DNA from 4 places in the Paenibacillus sp. FSL H7-0350 genome. Region 4 is predicted to be linked to each of the others. Evidence: riboswitches for the same ligand, from Rfam matches in the RefSeq annotation. Region 4 holds a riboswitch; each other region holds the start of a gene.
The links. Region 4 has a riboswitch for thiamine pyrophosphate ahead of NYE24_RS01545 (ABC transporter ATP-binding protein). Riboswitches for the same ligand answer to the same signal wherever they lie in the genome.
Positions count from the first base shown of each region.

Region 1 (4,024 bases), 930 kb from region 4:
AGCCGGTTGCGGTAGACGCGTTTGGGTCCTTTTACATGCAGCGCACGATAAGTCTCCTGGTGGTAGACCTCCTGATAGAGCGTTAAGCCGTCCACGCCGGCTTCTCTGAGTTCTGCATATTCAGCTGTCGAGAGCGGATTCACTTCAATGCTGACGGAGGAAAAATAGCGGCGCAGCACATTCACGCAGTCCCTCACATAACCGGCCGGACTATCCCTCCGGGATTCTCCGGTCAGGATCAGAATGTGGCGCAGGCCCGTGGCTGCGATGGTCTCTGCTTCCCGGGCGACCTCCTCCAGCGTCAGTTTTTTGCGCGGAAAATCATACATAGAACTGAAGCTGCAATAAGTGCAGTGATTCACGCAAAAATCTGCAAGATACATCGGGGTAAACAGCTGCATCACATGGCCGAAATGCGTACGCGTTAACCGGTGCGCCTTCTGCGCCATCTCCTCCAGATAAGGCTCCGCTGCCGGTGACAACAAGGCCATTAGCCCTTCTTCATCCACCTGCTCTGCACGAAGCGCGCGCTTCACATCCTCTGCCGTATACCGGCTCCATAGCGTCCCGTAAGGAAGCTGTTCCAACCGGGTCATCGTCTCATAAAAGCTCATAGCCGTTCCTCTCCTCCCTAATCCATCTGTCAGGCCAAGAACCCGGTCAACGGTGAAGAGGCTGCCGCCGTCTCCTCCACAGGCCCCAGTCCGGCGAGATAAGCTTTGCGCCCTGCGGATACCGCTTCACGAAAAGCTTCTGCCATCAGCAGCGGATCTGAGGCGGTAGCAATCGCTGTATTAAGCAGGACCGCTGCGGCCCCCATCTCCATCGCCTCAGCCGCCTCGGATGGTCTGCCGATTCCGGCATCCACGATCACCGGCAGATCCATCTCGGAGATCAGAATCCGGATCAGCTCCTTGGTCTGCAGCCCGCGGTTGGACCCGATCGGCGCTCCCAGCGGCATTACGGCTGCGGCCCCCGCTGCCTTCAGCCGCAGAGCGGCGGACAGATCAGGACTCATGTACGGAAGCACCACGAAGCCCTCTGCTGCAAGGATCTCGGTCGCCCGGATGGTCTCCATGTTATCCGGCAGCAAATATTTCTGGTCGTTGATGACCTCAATCTTCACCCAGTTCCCCAGTCCCGCCGATCTCGCCAGCCGGGCAATCCGTACTGCTTCCTCTGCGGTGCGCGCACCAGAGGTATTAGGCAGTAAGGTCATATGGGAAGGAATATGGCTGACAATATTGTCACTGCTCTCCGGGTCCACCCGGCGCAGGGCAACGGTAATGACCTGTGAGCCTGATCGCGTAATCACCTCGGGAATGAGGGTGTTACGGCTGTATTTTCCGGTGCCAATGAACAGTCTGCTGGTTAGAGTCACTCCGCCAATCATCAATGGATCTTGCATATTAACGCCTCCTGGGGTAAGTCTTCGTGTTTAGCCTCCGCCTACAAAATGAACCAGCTCCACCCGGTCCCCTTCGCTGAGCAGTGTGTCTCCGTAAGCCTCTCTGCCGGCAAGCTCACCGTTCAGCTCGACAATCACCAGCTTACCGGCCCACTCAGGCCGGGCCAGCAGATCCGCCAGCGTCCGGCAGCTCTCTTCCACCCTCTGGCGGGTACCGTTAACGGTCACAATCATGCCTGTTCACCTCCTGCTGTGCCTTTTACTTGATCCATATCATGGGTTACAAGACTGCTCTGCCGCCCTGTGAACCGCTTCCCTGTAGGCCAAGGCCGCTCCCACCGGGTCTGGAGCTCCGCAGATTCCCGACATGACAGCAATGCCAGCCGCTCCTTGGGCCAGCACCGCTCCGGCATTGCCCGGGGTAATCCCTCCGAGCGCAATCAGCGGTATGCGGCTCCAGAGGACAGCCTCTGCCAGCTGCACAAGTCCCCGTGCCTGCTGTCCGGGCTTGCAGGCCGTAGGGAACACATGCCCGTAGAGGCAGAAGTCTGCTCCCTGCCTTCCAGCTTCCGCCGCCTCTTCCGGCGAGTGGACCGATCTGCCGATCCGCAGGCCCGGTGCAAGGCCGCGCACTGCGGCTGGTGGGAGGCTATGCCAGGCTAACTGTACACCGCCTGCCCCGGCGGCCAGGGCAACATCGATCCGGTCATTAATGACCAGCTTCGAAGGCGGCACCCCGGCCTGAAGCATCTGCTGCGCTGCCGCCAGCAGTTCCCGGGCGGACATGGCTTTTTCCCGGAGATGGATATAATCCACCATAGAATGCACCGCCACGGCCCATTCAGCCAGCGCTTCAGGCTGCAGCCGCCCGTCCGAGACCGCATGAATCTCGTACAATACCCTTCTCCTCCTGTCTGTTCCAGCTCAATCTACACCACAACACAACACAAAAAAGACCGCTCCCCGTAAAGGAAGCAGTCTGGAATAGAAGCTGGAATACCGGTACTCACCGTGTACCCCCGCTGCAATATTCGTTCTCCACTTCCCTACGCTGGTATAAACCAGATCAGGTTCAAAGGGTCCGGACAACTACGCCCGTCTCAGCCTTGCGGCACCCCTAGTGATCGTTCTATGCGGTTGTTTCGTCTTGCTTGTTGTATATTAGCATATTATTCCTCTTAGGGCTATTCTTTCGTAGATTTTACTTCAATTACAAAAACCACAGATGAACTCCCTTCTGAAAATTTACCATCCTCGGTTGTCCAGAATGCTGATATGCCATAGTAATAAACGCCTTGTTCTTTTGGAGCATTAAAAGAGCCGTTCTGCAATGGAATTTGCACTTCTTTATCATCGACAAATTGCTGAACGGTTAACCCGCCGGGTGCCGGTTTATAAGTAAAAGCAACATGGATCCCCCCCTCAGGGGCTATAACAGTGGGAGTAACCCCCTGTACCATGGATTGTCCTCCTATATAATCCGCACATCCTAATTTCCCCCAGCAATAGCTGCTTTGGGTAACCGGAATTTGGGTTTTCCCGGAAGTAACAAGGGGTAGCGGCGGCGATTCCTGTGTAATTCTAATCCCAATGCTTTTTGCCTTTCCTTCCAATCTTGTATTTGCCACAAGTCTCCCTGCAAAAGGAGTCAAGTAAATGAACACTACCAGAAAAACAAAAATCCCCGCTGCAGATAGAATGAATCCTTTTTTTCTAAGCATCCCAATCCCCTTTTCATATCCAATTATCTAAATAGACGGAAATATATTGTAATAGTTACAAGCGCAGAAAAAAAGCCTGCCGGCAAGCGGTTAGGCTTTTTTAAAATAGAATTTATATGTTGCACACGATAACTTATCCCATCAGCCGTTGACAACCTCGCCGCCGTTCACATGCATCACCTGTCCGCTCACATAGGAGGAATCGTCCGAGGCCAGGTATACATAAGCCGGTGCCAGCTCTTCAGGCTGTCCCGGGCGCTTCATCGGCTGGGTGCCGCCGAACTCACTGACCTTCTTCGCGTCAAAGGTGGACGGAATCAGCGGGGTCCAGATTGGTCCGGGCGCTACCGCATTCACGCGGATGCCCTTATCGGCCAGATTCATCGACAGCGAACGGGTGAAGCTGAGAATCGCTCCCTTGGTGGACGAATAGTCCAGCAGCTGCGGGCTGCCGCGATACGCCGTGATGGAGGTGGTGTTAATGATCGTAGAGCCTTTTGTAAGATGAGGCATGGCTGCTTTGGTCAGATAGAACATGGAGAAAATATTCGTCCGGAACGTACGCTCCAGCTGCTCCGCTGAGATGTCCTCAATATGGTCCTGCGGATGCTGCTCCGCCGCATTGTTGATCAGGATGTCGAGCTTACCGAGTCCTTCAACGGTTTGACGAATCAGGCTTTGACAGAAGCATTCGTCCCCGATGTCCCCGGCGATCAGAATGCATTTTCTGCCCTCTTGTTCCACCTGGCGCTTGGTCTCTTCCGCATCCTCATGCTCGTTCAAATAGGAGATTACCACATCCGCGCCCTCCTTGGCAAAATGAACGGCAACCGCACGCCCGATCCCGCTATCGCCTCCCGTAATGAGCGCGGCCTTGCCCAGCAGCTTGCCTGCT
Region 1 covers NZ_CP151972.1:6,931,863-6,935,886, reverse strand. Annotated here, with positions in the region: gene thiH (2-iminoacetate synthase ThiH) at 1-614, opposite strand, end outside; gene NYE24_RS31115 (thiazole synthase) at 644-1,408, opposite strand; gene thiS (sulfur carrier protein ThiS) at 1,439-1,642, opposite strand; gene NYE24_RS31105 (thiamine phosphate synthase) at 1,682-2,305, opposite strand; TPP riboswitch at 2,435-2,537, opposite strand; gene NYE24_RS31100 (hypothetical protein) at 2,593-3,129, opposite strand; gene NYE24_RS31095 (SDR family oxidoreductase) at 3,271-4,024, opposite strand, start outside.
Region 1: another riboswitch for thiamine pyrophosphate. It lies ahead of NYE24_RS31105 (thiamine phosphate synthase); the one in region 4 lies ahead of NYE24_RS01545 (ABC transporter ATP-binding protein).

Region 2 (4,024 bases), 2.9 Mb from region 4:
GCCATCTTCATATAATTCATCATCACCCGGTCGCTTTGGGCCAGCCCGCCCATGGCTGCAACAGCTACAGGGAAGAAGCAGACGAGGGTGATCAGGATGATTTTGGGCAGCAGGCCGAACCCGAACCAGATAATCAGCAGCGGGGCCAGCGCAATGGAGGGCACATTCTGGCTGAGGATCAGCAGCGGATAGATCGCCCGCTTGACCCAGGGCAGCAGATGCAGCAGCAAGGCGGTGAGCAGGCCAATGCCTGTGCCGACCGGGAAGCCGATCAGGGTCAGCCGCAGCGTGGCGGCGGTGTGCTCCCAGATCCCGGAGGCATTGTTCTTCGACTCACGCGCGATATCTGCGGGGCTGGGCAGCTGGTAGGCCGGGATGTCGAACAGCATAACCGATAACTGCCATATCCCGACAAAAAAGAGGACCGCCACAAAGGGCGGCCACACTAGCTTCCAGGTGCTTCTCACGGCCGGTATTTCTCGGTCAGCTTATCCATGCTGATGCCGCCCGGATTATGGGCGATCTTGATCTGTGAGATGACACTCGGGCTGCCGGAGGCGATCAGCGCCTCATGCATGTCACGCACAATATCCAGCAGCTCGGACAGCTCGCCTTCCATAGTGGTCTCCAGCGGATTGACCTGATGCTTCACGCCTGATTTCTGAATGACCTCAATGGCCTTGTCCACATAAGGGATAGAATCCTCGTTGTTCGGTGTCTTGGGAATGACCTGAATGCTGAGCAATGTATTAGCCATGATGAATCCTTCCTCTCCAAGTTAAGTATAAGATTCCCGCTATGCGGGTTGATTATCATTCCGGCAAAAATTCATTCGTAAACGTACTCTCCGCATCCAGCGGCTTATCCAGCAGCTTCAGGCCGTACATCCAGTCGGCATAATTCTTCCAGATCTCAAGCTTCTGCTCGCCCCAGCGCGGGGCGTCGTCCTTGTATTTCGGGCTAAGCCATTTCTGGCTGGCCAGCACCAGCTTGGGGTCCAGATCAGGTACAGCATCGGACAAGACCGTCGCGGCTTCTTCCGGGTTATCGATCGCGTACTGATATCCCTTGGACGTAGCCTTAAGGAAGGCCTTCACCATTTCAGGGTGCTGGGCGATTTCCTTCTCGCTAGTGGTTAGCACCGGGGTGTAGTAATCCAGCTGCGGAGCGTAATCCTTCAGATACAGCATATCCAGAGGTTCCCCGCGCAGCTCGGCCTCTACCCCGGTCCACGCATAGAAGATCCAGGCAAAGTCAATATCCCGCTTCACGGCTGTGAAAAAGTCCGCTTCGCCGATATTTACCAGCTTCACCTTGGAGACATCCCCGCCTTCGGGGTCCATGATGGCTTTCATGGCAGCCTGCTCCGCAGGGGAGCCCCAGCCTCCGTAGGTTTTGCCTTCGAAATCCTTCGGCGTCTTAATATTGCGGTCCTTCGGAGCCGCGAACCCGGAGGTATTATGCTGAATGATTGCAGCAATCGACACCAGCGGCACATCCTGCAGACGGGCCAGGGTCAGCGCCTCCTGGGCGCTGATGCCGAACTGGGCTTCGCCGGAAGTGACCATCGTATCGGACCCGGCAGCGCCAGGCTGTACAATCTGCACATCAAGACCTTCCTCCGCGTAATAGCCCAACTCCTTGGCAGCATACAGGCCGGTATGATTCGTGTTCGGCGTCCAGTCCAGGGCAATCTTGACCGGGGTCAGAGCCTTTGGTGCATCCGTGGGTGCGGCTGCGGTTGCATCAGGTGCAGCCGTGCTGTTCCCGGCAGCAGGTGCGCTGGCCCCCGCATTGCCGCTGTTGTTCCCGCCGCCACAGCCCGCTACGGTGAGCAGCAGCATGGAGCTGAGCAGTAGTGTGACTGTTTTTTTGACTCCCATTTCTCTTTCTCTCTCCTTCCAGCAACCCCTGGTCTTCAGAGCTTACAGAAACCTTATTCCTGTACATCCTTAGAATCAAAAAAGCGTCCCGATGATCGGGACGCCAGTGACTTGCGTGAGGGGACTTCAGCTGCAGTACCGCTTAAGGCACTGTGCCGAATGAAGATTCCTACGCTGGCATTATCCAGATCAGGTATAAGGGTCAGTATCTTGTGGGATACAATCTCAGCCGGCCAATTCCAGCACCCCTGGTTCTATAAAGTTCACAGGTATTGCTATGTTCTTACGGTGTATTATAGACGGCAGCCCCGCCGTTGTCCACCCTCTGTGTCTTAATCCTCCAGTTTGAGCGGCAGAGTCCAGGGACCTTTCCATATAAAAATGGGCTTCGAAAGTATAAAACGCAGCTTATCCGCGCCCGGCTCTGTAATCAGGTTAAGAGTCTTCATGACACGCGGTGTGCCTTCACTCTCCTCCCACCCAAAGGAATAAGGCTCCTTAGAGCCCGGATAGCTGACAGAGAAATGGGTAAGTGACTTTGCCCCCGCCGGGTTAAATTTCAAGTCTATATCTACATTGACCTCTGTCTCACTGCTGCGGGTGATGCGGGTGAAGTCTACCGGATATCCGGCGATCTCAGCAGTAATATCCAGCGTTCTGCTCTCTCCGATAGCGGGCAGCGGCAGGGTAACTTTCTGGGAGACGGCTTCCTGATCGGATACCTCGATGTAAGGGATGACGACTGTATAAGGATGTCCTCCGGCTTCCTTCTGTTCACGGAACAAGAGCTCAGAATAGTAGCCTATAGAGGATGGAGAGTGCTCGGTAGAGACTTTTACTCCTGCTGCATTCTCGACATAGGTGCCATTCCAGGGCATTAGCGGCTCTAGTGTATAAGAAGATGCAGCGGATGCGGATTTCTGAAGAGCCGGGACCAGTTCAACACGGACAAGCCCATCACCCAGCCGTACCGGAAAAGCGGAAATCCGCACATCCTGCTGGACATCGCTGACCCCGAGCTGCTGCAGGTCATCGGCGGTCTGCGGCGGCCCCAGGACAAGCGGTCCAATGACCGTGCTATTAATGTATAAGGTTACCGTTTCTTCAGCCTGTAAAGTGAGATCATGGGGAAGAAGAGCGCTGTAGCTTGCATCCCAGTCGAGACCTCCGGAGGAAGTTCGCGAATTGAACATGAAGGTATAGCGGGTTCCTCCGATGTCTGCCTGAAATTCATTAATAATGCGAGTCTTCTGCCCCCGAAGATTAATGGTTGCGCGGTTCTCTTGCACAAGGATAGCGTTGACAGTCAGTTCACCCCGACCTACAGCAGCGGTGAAAGGCTTCTTCAGCACATATAACGGGCTGTCGGGACTATTCTCCACTACGGTGTGAAGGCCGGGCAAGAAACTGAACACTTGCTTCAGGCCCGCCTGGACGCTGGGCGAAGTGAACACCAGCCCTGCGCCAAGCAGAAGGGCTGCGGCAACTCCGGTATAAGCCTGCCGGCGGCTTCTGCGGACGGAAGGCAAGCGGCGCTGTACGTCAGGAGCGGTCCCGGTCCGGGACAAGGTGCGCACTTTGATTCTGCTTATGGCTTCAAGCTCCTCTTCCGATGGAGCGGCTGATTGAGGCTCGGCGGTCAGCGTGTTCAAGGCCAGCTCCGCTTCACTGAACTCCAGCGTATCGAGCTGATCGAACAGCTCCTGCTCACCGGTGGTCAACTCTTTCTTCATGGCCTAAGTCCTCCTCTCTGTTTGGTTTAGTCTGCTGCAGAGTTTGCTTCAGAATGGTTCGGCACCGGTACAGCCGGTTCTCTACAGCTTTTTTCGTTAAGTCAAAAGCCTCAGCCAGTTCATCCAGACTCTCATAGAGATAATACCGGCGCAGAAACAGGCTGCGGTCCGGCTCCTGAAGCTGCTTGATATGGTGCAGCAGTTCTTCCGCTGCCTCACGCCGCAAAATTTCCTGCTCTGTGTTGCTGCTGCTCCGGACGGGGATGGCTGCCTGGCCCATCGTCTGATCAAGCCCGGGCTGTAGTTTACGCCGCAGATTCAGCGCCTTATATTTGGCAAGGATTAGAATCCATGTGCGGAATGAGGCCCGATCAGGATCGTACTGTCCGATGTTGTTCCAGGCAGCTA
Region 2 covers NZ_CP151972.1:4,919,685-4,923,708, forward strand. Annotated here, with positions in the region: gene NYE24_RS22530 (ABC transporter permease) at 1-467, opposite strand, end outside; gene NYE24_RS22535 (MTH1187 family thiamine-binding protein) at 464-757, opposite strand; gene NYE24_RS22540 (ABC transporter substrate-binding protein) at 813-1,883, opposite strand; TPP riboswitch at 2,033-2,143, opposite strand; gene NYE24_RS22545 (hypothetical protein) at 2,216-3,616, opposite strand; gene NYE24_RS22550 (sigma-70 family RNA polymerase sigma factor) at 3,591-4,024, opposite strand, start outside.
Region 2: another riboswitch for thiamine pyrophosphate. It lies ahead of NYE24_RS22540 (ABC transporter substrate-binding protein); the one in region 4 lies ahead of NYE24_RS01545 (ABC transporter ATP-binding protein).

Region 3 (4,024 bases), 3.3 Mb from region 4:
CCGGCGAAGAGCAGGAGCCTGCGGCTGCTCCCGGACCCAAGGGGATACTGCCAGGAACCAGCGGCTTATCGCCGTCCACTACCCGTATTTGAAGCAATTGCTGTTGTAAGAACATCTACTTGTAAGGAGGCCAATGTAATGTACAAAACGATTGTAATCGGAACAGGCCCGGCCGGGCTGACTGCTGCCATTTATCTGGCGCGTGCGAACCTGAGCCCGCTGGTAATTGAAGGCTTGCAGCCTGGGGGACAACTGACAACGACAACAGAAGTGGAGAACTTTCCAGGCTTCCCTGAAGGGATTCTGGGTCCGGACCTGATGGACAATATGCGCAAGCAGGCAGAACGCTTCGGCGCTGAATTCAAGAACGGCTGGGTGGAGTCGGTGGACTTCTCACAGCGTCCGTTCAAGGTAACAGTGGACGGAATGGGTGTACTGGAAGCGGAGTCAGTCATTATTTCAACCGGGGCCTCTGCAAGATATCTGGGCATCCCGGGCGAGCAGGAGAATGTGGGCCGTGGGGTCAGCACCTGTGCGACCTGTGACGGCTTCTTTTTCCGTAATAAAAAGATTGTCGTCGTCGGCGGAGGTGACTCTGCCATGGAGGAAGCCAGCTTCCTGACCCGTTTTGCTTCCAGCGTAACGCTGGTTCACCGCCGTCCCGAGCTGCGGGCCTCGAAGATCATGCAGGACCGGGCGCGTGACAACAGCAAGGTAACCTGGGCCTTGAACCGCACACCGGTAGAAGTAACGGTAGGAGAGACCGGAGTGAAGGGTCTTACGGTGCTTAATAATGAGACAGGTCTGACAGAGCTGGTAGAGGCAGACGGTGTGTTCGTAGCGATTGGACACACACCGAACACAGCCTTCTTGGGCGGGCAGATCAATACGGATGCTAATGGCTATATCGTGGTGAATCCGGGTACCACCGAGACCAACATCCCGGGTGTATTCGCCTGCGGCGATGTGCAGGACACCCGTTACCGCCAAGCGATATCGGCAGCGGGAACCGGCTGTATGGCCGCTATGGATGCCGAGAAGTTTCTGGAAGGCACGATGGTGCACGACTGGAGCGAATCGCTGGACAAATAACGGGTTTACAACAATTACCCGCACAGGTAAAATGTACTTAATTAGATAAGATACCCACTAGGGGAGCCTGAATAGGCTGAGACGGGAAAATTGAATTTCCGGACCCTTGAACCTGATCTGGATCATACCAGCGTAGGAAAGTGGAGTCGGACCTTTTTTGAGTACAGTCTTATTTGGCTGTTTCTTTAATAAAGCCGCTCCAGGTGGAGCGGCTTTTTGACTTGCAGGAATCTATAGATTCTTCAGCTCAATCTGCTGCGTGACCTCTTATCTGATGAGTGTACAGAGCGAAGAGGAGGAGATTGAAATGACAGGAATGGGTAAAAACGAAGAGGTGGATCTTTCCGGATTCCCCGCAAGCCGTAAAGTGTATGTGGAGGGCTCACGCCCGGATATCCAAGTTCCGATGCGTGAGATCAGCCTTAGCAGAACCGAAGGCGTTGCCGGGGAAGAGGAGAATGCTCCGCTGCGTGTCTATGACACAAGCGGTATTTACACGGATGCCGCGGAAGAGACTGACATTCGGAGGGGGCTGCCGCCGCACCGTTCAAGCTGGATTGCGGAGCGTGGCGATTCGGAGGAGTACACCGGAAGAGCCGTCCGGCCGGAGGATAACGGAATCCGCAGACAAGGGGCTGCCGCCGAAGCTTGTCCAGGACTGCGCAGGAATCCCCAGCGGGCCTATACAGGCGGTAATGTAACTCAACTACATTATGCAAGGCAAGGGATTATAACACCGGAAATGGAGTATATTGCGATCCGCGAGAATACCCGGCCGGAGTTCGTACGGGATGAAGTGGCAGCGGGCCGTGCCATTATCCCGGCCAATATAAATCACCCGGAGAGTGAACCGATGATTATCGGCCGTAACTTCCTGGTGAAGATCAATGCGAACATCGGAAATTCTGCGGTCACTTCTTCTATAGAAGAGGAAGTGGAGAAGATGCGGTGGGCGACCCGCTGGGGGGCTGACACCATTATGGATCTCTCCACCGGTTCCAAGATCCATACCACCCGGGAGTGGATTATCCGCAATTCTCCTGTGCCGGTCGGTACAGTGCCCTTATACCAGGCGCTGGAGAAGGTGAACGGCATTGCCGAGGACTTAACCTGGGAGCTCTATCGTGACACGTTGATTGAACAGGCGGAGCAGGGAGTGGATTACTTCACCATTCATGCAGGGGTGCTGCGGCGCTATATTCCGCTGACTGCCCGGAGAATGACTGGCATCGTATCCCGGGGCGGATCGATTATGGCCGCCTGGTGCCTGGCTCATCAGCAGGAGAACTTCCTGTACACACACTTTGAAGATATATGTGAGATTATGAAGACGTATGATGTGGCCTTCTCACTTGGGGATGGCCTGCGTCCCGGCTCAATCGCCGACGCCAATGACGAAGCTCAGTTCGCCGAGCTGGAGACGCTGGGAGAACTGACCCTACTAGCCTGGAAGCACGATGTTCAGGTCATGGTTGAAGGTCCGGGGCATGTGCCGCTGCACAAGATTAAGGAGAATATGGACAAGCAGCTTGAGATTTGCCGGGAAGCTCCTTTCTATACGCTTGGGCCGCTGACTACGGATATTGCACCCGGCTATGATCACATCACTTCGGCCATCGGAGCCGCGATGATCGGGGGGCTCGGCACGGCGATGCTGTGTTACGTTACCCCTAAGGAGCATTTAGGCCTGCCTGACAAGAATGATGTGCGCGAAGGCGTCATTACCTACAAAATTGCTGCACATGCTGCAGACCTTGCCAAGGGACATCCGGGAGCGCAGGACCGTGACGATGCGCTGTCCAAGGCGCGGTTCGAGTTCCGCTGGCGCGACCAGTTCCATCTTTCCCTCGACCCGGAAAGAGCGCTCGCGTATCATGACGAGACCCTGCCGGCGGAGGGGGCGAAGCAGGCGCATTTCTGTTCGATGTGTGGTCCTAAGTTCTGCAGCATGCGGATTTCGCATGATATCCGTAATTCCCATAGATGGAGCAAATCACTCTAACTTAGCTGCTAATACAGCGGAATCGTAACATTCTCAGACTATCTCCCAAGCTGAAAGGCTTGCGGGGATAGTCTTTTTATAGTTAGTGATTACAATCACAATTCACCTCTGCACCCTATGCTAAGCTATTGCCTGAGAAGAATTCTCATTAGTGAGGTGTGCAAAAGGATGAGCAAAGCGTTGAAGCTGGATGAATCGGTCTTTGAGCTGGTAACCAGGCACCCGGAAATTGTTGAGATCATGGTGGAGCTGGGTTTTCGTGATATTGCAAAGCCTGGAATGCTGCAGACTGCAGGACGATTCATGACCCTGTCCAAAGGAATGAAATTAAAGAAAATAGAGCTAGAAACCGTTCGGCTGGCCTTTCAGCAGCATGGTTTCGAGATTATAGAATAGAAGGAGAGATTACGATGAGCGAACTGATTAATAACCGCGAGGTCGATATTCCGGAACAGACACGCCGCCAGGCTATGCTGAGAGAGATCATCAAGGAGCTGCATGCGGGCAAAAGCGTGGAGGAGGTTAAGGCACGATTTGAAGAGGCGGTAGGCGATGTTACGGTGGAGGAAATCTCCGCCATGGAGCACTCCCTAATGACCGAGGAAGGCATTCCGGTAGAGGAAGTACAGCGCCTCTGCTCCGTGCATACGGCGATTTTCAAAGGCTCGATTGAACAAATTCACCGTTCTTCTAAGCCCGAGGAGCAGCCCGGTCATCCCGTGCATACGTTCAAGCTGGAGAACCGCGAGATCGAGCGTCTGGTCAACTTCCGGCTGGAGCTGCATGCGGATAAGTTCAAGAAGAACGCCAGCGATGAGATTATTTTCAAACTGCTGGAGGACCTGAGTCTGCTGCTGGATCTCGACAAGCACTACAGCCGCAAGGAGAATCTCCTGTTCCCTTACCTGGAGAAGTACGGTATATACGGTC
Region 3 covers NZ_CP151972.1:4,551,340-4,555,363, forward strand. Annotated here, with positions in the region: gene NYE24_RS20950 (tetratricopeptide repeat protein) at 1-92, shown strand, start outside; gene trxB (thioredoxin-disulfide reductase) at 139-1,092, shown strand; TPP riboswitch at 1,142-1,248, shown strand; partial or broken gene thiC (phosphomethylpyrimidine synthase ThiC) at 1,400-3,067, shown strand; gene NYE24_RS20965 (DUF1858 domain-containing protein) at 3,263-3,490, shown strand; gene NYE24_RS20970 (DUF438 domain-containing protein) at 3,505-4,024, shown strand, end outside.
Region 3: another riboswitch for thiamine pyrophosphate. It lies ahead of thiC (phosphomethylpyrimidine synthase ThiC); the one in region 4 lies ahead of NYE24_RS01545 (ABC transporter ATP-binding protein).

Region 4 (4,024 bases):
TCCACTGCACGATGATTCCTGTCGTGAAATCTACGGATTTCAGAATCCGCAGCTCCAGCAGCGGTGTCTTGGAGCGCAGCTCTGCGATGATAAAAGCGATTAGCGCCACAGCGCCCAGCAGCAATCCGATCAGCGTTTTCTCAGAGGTCCAGCTCTGCGCGCCCTGGCTAACCCCGTAGGTTAACGAAGCAAAGGCCAGCGGGCCAAGAACCATACCTAGCTTATCCATGCCGGGCACGCTGTTCTTCGCAGCATTCGGCAGCTTGCGCAGGCCAATCAGCACAGCAATGATGCCAATCGGAATATTAATGAGGAAGATCCAGCGCCAGGAATGATATTCAACCAGCCAGCCCGACAATACCGGACCAATAGCGGGTGCGAACAGGACGGGAATGCCCATAATGCCCATGACTACGCCAACCTTGCTTTTGGGAGCCAGTCTGTACACATAGGCCATCCCGACAGGGAGCACACAGCCGCCGCCCAGTCCCTGAATGACCCGGAAAACAATCAGCCATTCGGCGCTGCTTGGTGTAGCGCACAGAATCGAGCCTATCGTGAACACAATAACCGCCGTCAGGAAGACTGTCTTGGCTCCGAACCGGTCAGACAGCCAGCCTGACAGCGGAATAACTGAAGCTTGAGCCAGCATATATCCGGTAACTACCCACTGCAGCGTATGCAGATCCGTCTTGAAATCCACCACCAGCCTGGACAAAGCTACATTCATCGCCGTACTGTCCAGCACAACCATAAATACTCCTGCAATAATAGCCAGCAGCGGAACCAGAATACTGGACAGCCGGAAATCGGCTTCCTGCTTCAAGGTCTGATCCATGTCTCTTCCCCTCCTAAAGCTGTCCGCGTTCTACATTGACCTGCGGGCAGATTGTTCTATATAATGAGTGAACGGACAACTGTCCGTTAGTGCAATTCATAGTCTACGGACAATTGTCCGTGGTGTCAATTCTTTTATTTATTTTTCTGTAAATCACTGATTTATTTCTGAAAGGGGTTCTCATGAACAAGCCAGACACCGATGCTGCGCAGCTCCATCCGTCAGCTCCGCAAGCCATAGAATCCGCTCCACCCGTGTCCGCCGATCCTTATGTCCAGCGGATTCTTGAAGCTGCCCGCCAGTTGTTCACCGAGAGCGGACTCGAGGCGGTCAGCATGTACAGCATTGCCAAGCGGGCAGGCATAGGGCAAGGCTCCCTGTACCGCCGTTTTACGGACAAGGGTGAGATCTGTTCTGCCCTGCTGAAGGGCAGCGCAGATCAATTCCTGTCCGGGCTGGAGCAGCAGGTCGCTGCCAGTGCCGGTGAAGCCCCGGCGCTCGCTCAGCTGCAGAGCAGCATTGAGCAGATTGCCGATTTCATTGAACAATATGCCGAGCTGTTGAATATGATCAAAGCCGAGTTCACCGGCAAGAAGCAGCTGACCCAGTTTGAGCATCCTTTTTTTCAGCGGCTGGGGGTGATGATGACAGAGCTGCTAGAGCGCGCTGCGGCAGGTGGTGAGATTATTGACATTGATCCGGCCTTTGCAGCCACAGCCCTAATCTCTGTCCTCAGTCCCGATCTGTACCTGTATGAGCAGAAGCGGCACCACGCCTCCAAGCTGGACATCTCCCGGGGCATCGTCACTTTGTTCGTGACCGGTCTGGCGAAGCGCTGACCGCCTGCCCTTTACAAGAGGGGAATTTGTGGTATATTAAGTAGCAATTACGAATTCAATAGCAACATTATTCACTAGGGGAGTCGGCCGACTGAGACGGAGCTTAAGCTCCGGACCCTTTGAACCTGATCTGGATCATACCAGCGGAGGGAAGTGGAGCAGAATGTATCAGTGGTTCCCGTCACAGGGCCTCAGCTGACTGTACCTTCCGCCCCATTCATTGCCTCCGGGAATGAATGGGGCTTTTTTGTGCTCCGTACAGTATCTATACCAATTCCAAGGAGGCTTCGTACATAGTCTTATGATCAATATTAGCAATCTGTCCTATGTCTTCGGGACCGGTTCGTCCCGGACACCCGTGTTCTCAGGGCTATCCATGAATGTGCAGCGCGGCGAATTCATTTCTATCGTAGGCGGAAGCGGATGCGGCAAAAGCACTTTGTTCAAAATCATCGCCGGTCTGCTGGAGCCGGGCAGCGGCAGGATCACGCTTAACGGAGCTGATTCAGCAACAGCAGCGAAAAGACTGGGTAGCGTGGCCTACATGCCGCAGCAGGATCTCCTCCTGCCTTGGCGCACCGTATTGGACAATTGTCTGTTGCCCTGGGAGCTTAAGCGCAGCCGTCCCAAAGCAGCCGCTATTGCCGAGATCCGTACCCTGCTACACCGTTTCGGCCTTGACGAGACCGAAGGGGCTTATCCGCAGGAGCTGTCCGGCGGGATGCGCCAACGTGTGGCGGTCCTCCGCACTGTGGCGGCCGGGAATGACCTGCTGCTGCTCGATGAGCCGTTCGGGGCGCTCGATGCCATTACGAAGCGTTCGCTGCAGCGTTGGCTGCTGGAGTTATGGGCGGAGCTAGACAAGACGGTGCTATTCATCACCCATGACTTGGAGGAGGCGCTCTTGCTCAGTGACAGAATCTATCTAATGACTGGCCGAGAGGACGGCGGGATACAGGAATTCTCAGCCGGTCTCCCTCGTCCGCGTCATCACAGTCTGCACTATGAACCGCAGTTCGCCGCCCTGCGCCAGGAATTGGAGCTGAAGTTATATGAGAACCGCCGCTCTTAGAAGATTGCTCCAGCATTACGGTCCGGCGGCCCTGCTCGCCCTGCTGGCGCTTGCGGTCTGGGAGTCAGTAGCCCGGCTGGGCCTGGTTCCTCCCTTCATCCTTCCGGCTCCGTCTGCGATCTGCATGGCTGTGCTGGAGGAACGCCGCTTGTTATTCGCGGTACATCTGCCTGCTACACTGCTTGAGGTGCTCACAGGCTTCGCACTTTCTGTGGTCTGCGGCAGCCTGCTGGGCATCGCCATGCACCTGTTCAGTCCGCTGGCCAAGGCGCTGTACCCGCTGCTGATTATCAGCCAGACGGTTCCGCTGATCGCCCTCTCGCCTCTGTTCATCATGTGGTTCGGCTACACCTTGTGGAGCAAGGTCGCCGTTGTCTTCCTGACCGCTTTCTTCCCGGTGGTCATCGGCACCTATGACGGCTTGTCTAAGAACACGGACGCCTACCGGGAGCTGCTGCTTACGTACGGCGCGAACCGTTGGCAGATTCTCTGGAAGGTGGGCGTTCCGCTGGCCTTGCCTTCTTTTTTCTCCGGACTGAAGCTGTCGGCTGTGTACTGTGTGATCGGTGCAACGATTGGGGAATGGCTTGGGGGCAGCCAAGGGCTGGGCTATTTCAGCCGCAGAATGGCAGGGAATCTGCAGAGCGCCAAGATGTTCGCTGCTGTTGTCTTGTTATCCGTACTCGGTATCCTGCTGTTTCTGGCAGTCGCCGCGCTGGAGAAGATTATTTTGAAGAAAAGAGGACGTTATTCATGACTACTATCCGCTATACCCGTTATCTGCACAATGCAATTTCAAGGCCAGCCATGCTGCTGTCCGCTCTGCTCCTCTGTATGCTGCCTGTACTGGCAGGCTGCGCCAATACGAATAGTCCCGCGGCCTCCGGCTCTTCAACTGGTACTACTGCCACTTCTGAGGCTGGGTCCGGGACTGGAGCTGAAGGCGCAGCCCATAAGCTGACGATTATGCTCGACTGGTATCCCAATGCTGTCCACTCCTTTTTGTATGCGGCAGATGCTGAAGGTTATTTCGCGGAGGAGGGCCTTGAGGTTGAGATTCAGATGCCGGCCGATACCAATGATGCGCTGAAGCTTGTTGCTGCGGGGAAGGTAGATCTGGCACTCAGTTATCAGCCGCAGGTGCTGATGGCACGGGGCGAGCAGATTCCAGTCAAGTCGATCGCTGCGCTGGTCCGCCACCCGCTGAATCATCTCATGGTATCCGCAGACAGCGGCATTACCCGCCCGGGAGAGCTGTCAGGCAAGCAAGCCGGA
Region 4 covers NZ_CP151972.1:307,142-311,165, reverse strand. Annotated here, with positions in the region: gene NYE24_RS01555 (DHA2 family efflux MFS transporter permease subunit) at 1-838, opposite strand, end outside; gene NYE24_RS01550 (TetR/AcrR family transcriptional regulator) at 1,021-1,677, shown strand; TPP riboswitch at 1,744-1,846, shown strand; gene NYE24_RS01545 (ABC transporter ATP-binding protein) at 1,979-2,749, shown strand; gene NYE24_RS01540 (ABC transporter permease) at 2,730-3,506, shown strand; gene NYE24_RS01535 (ABC transporter substrate-binding protein) at 3,503-4,024, shown strand, end outside.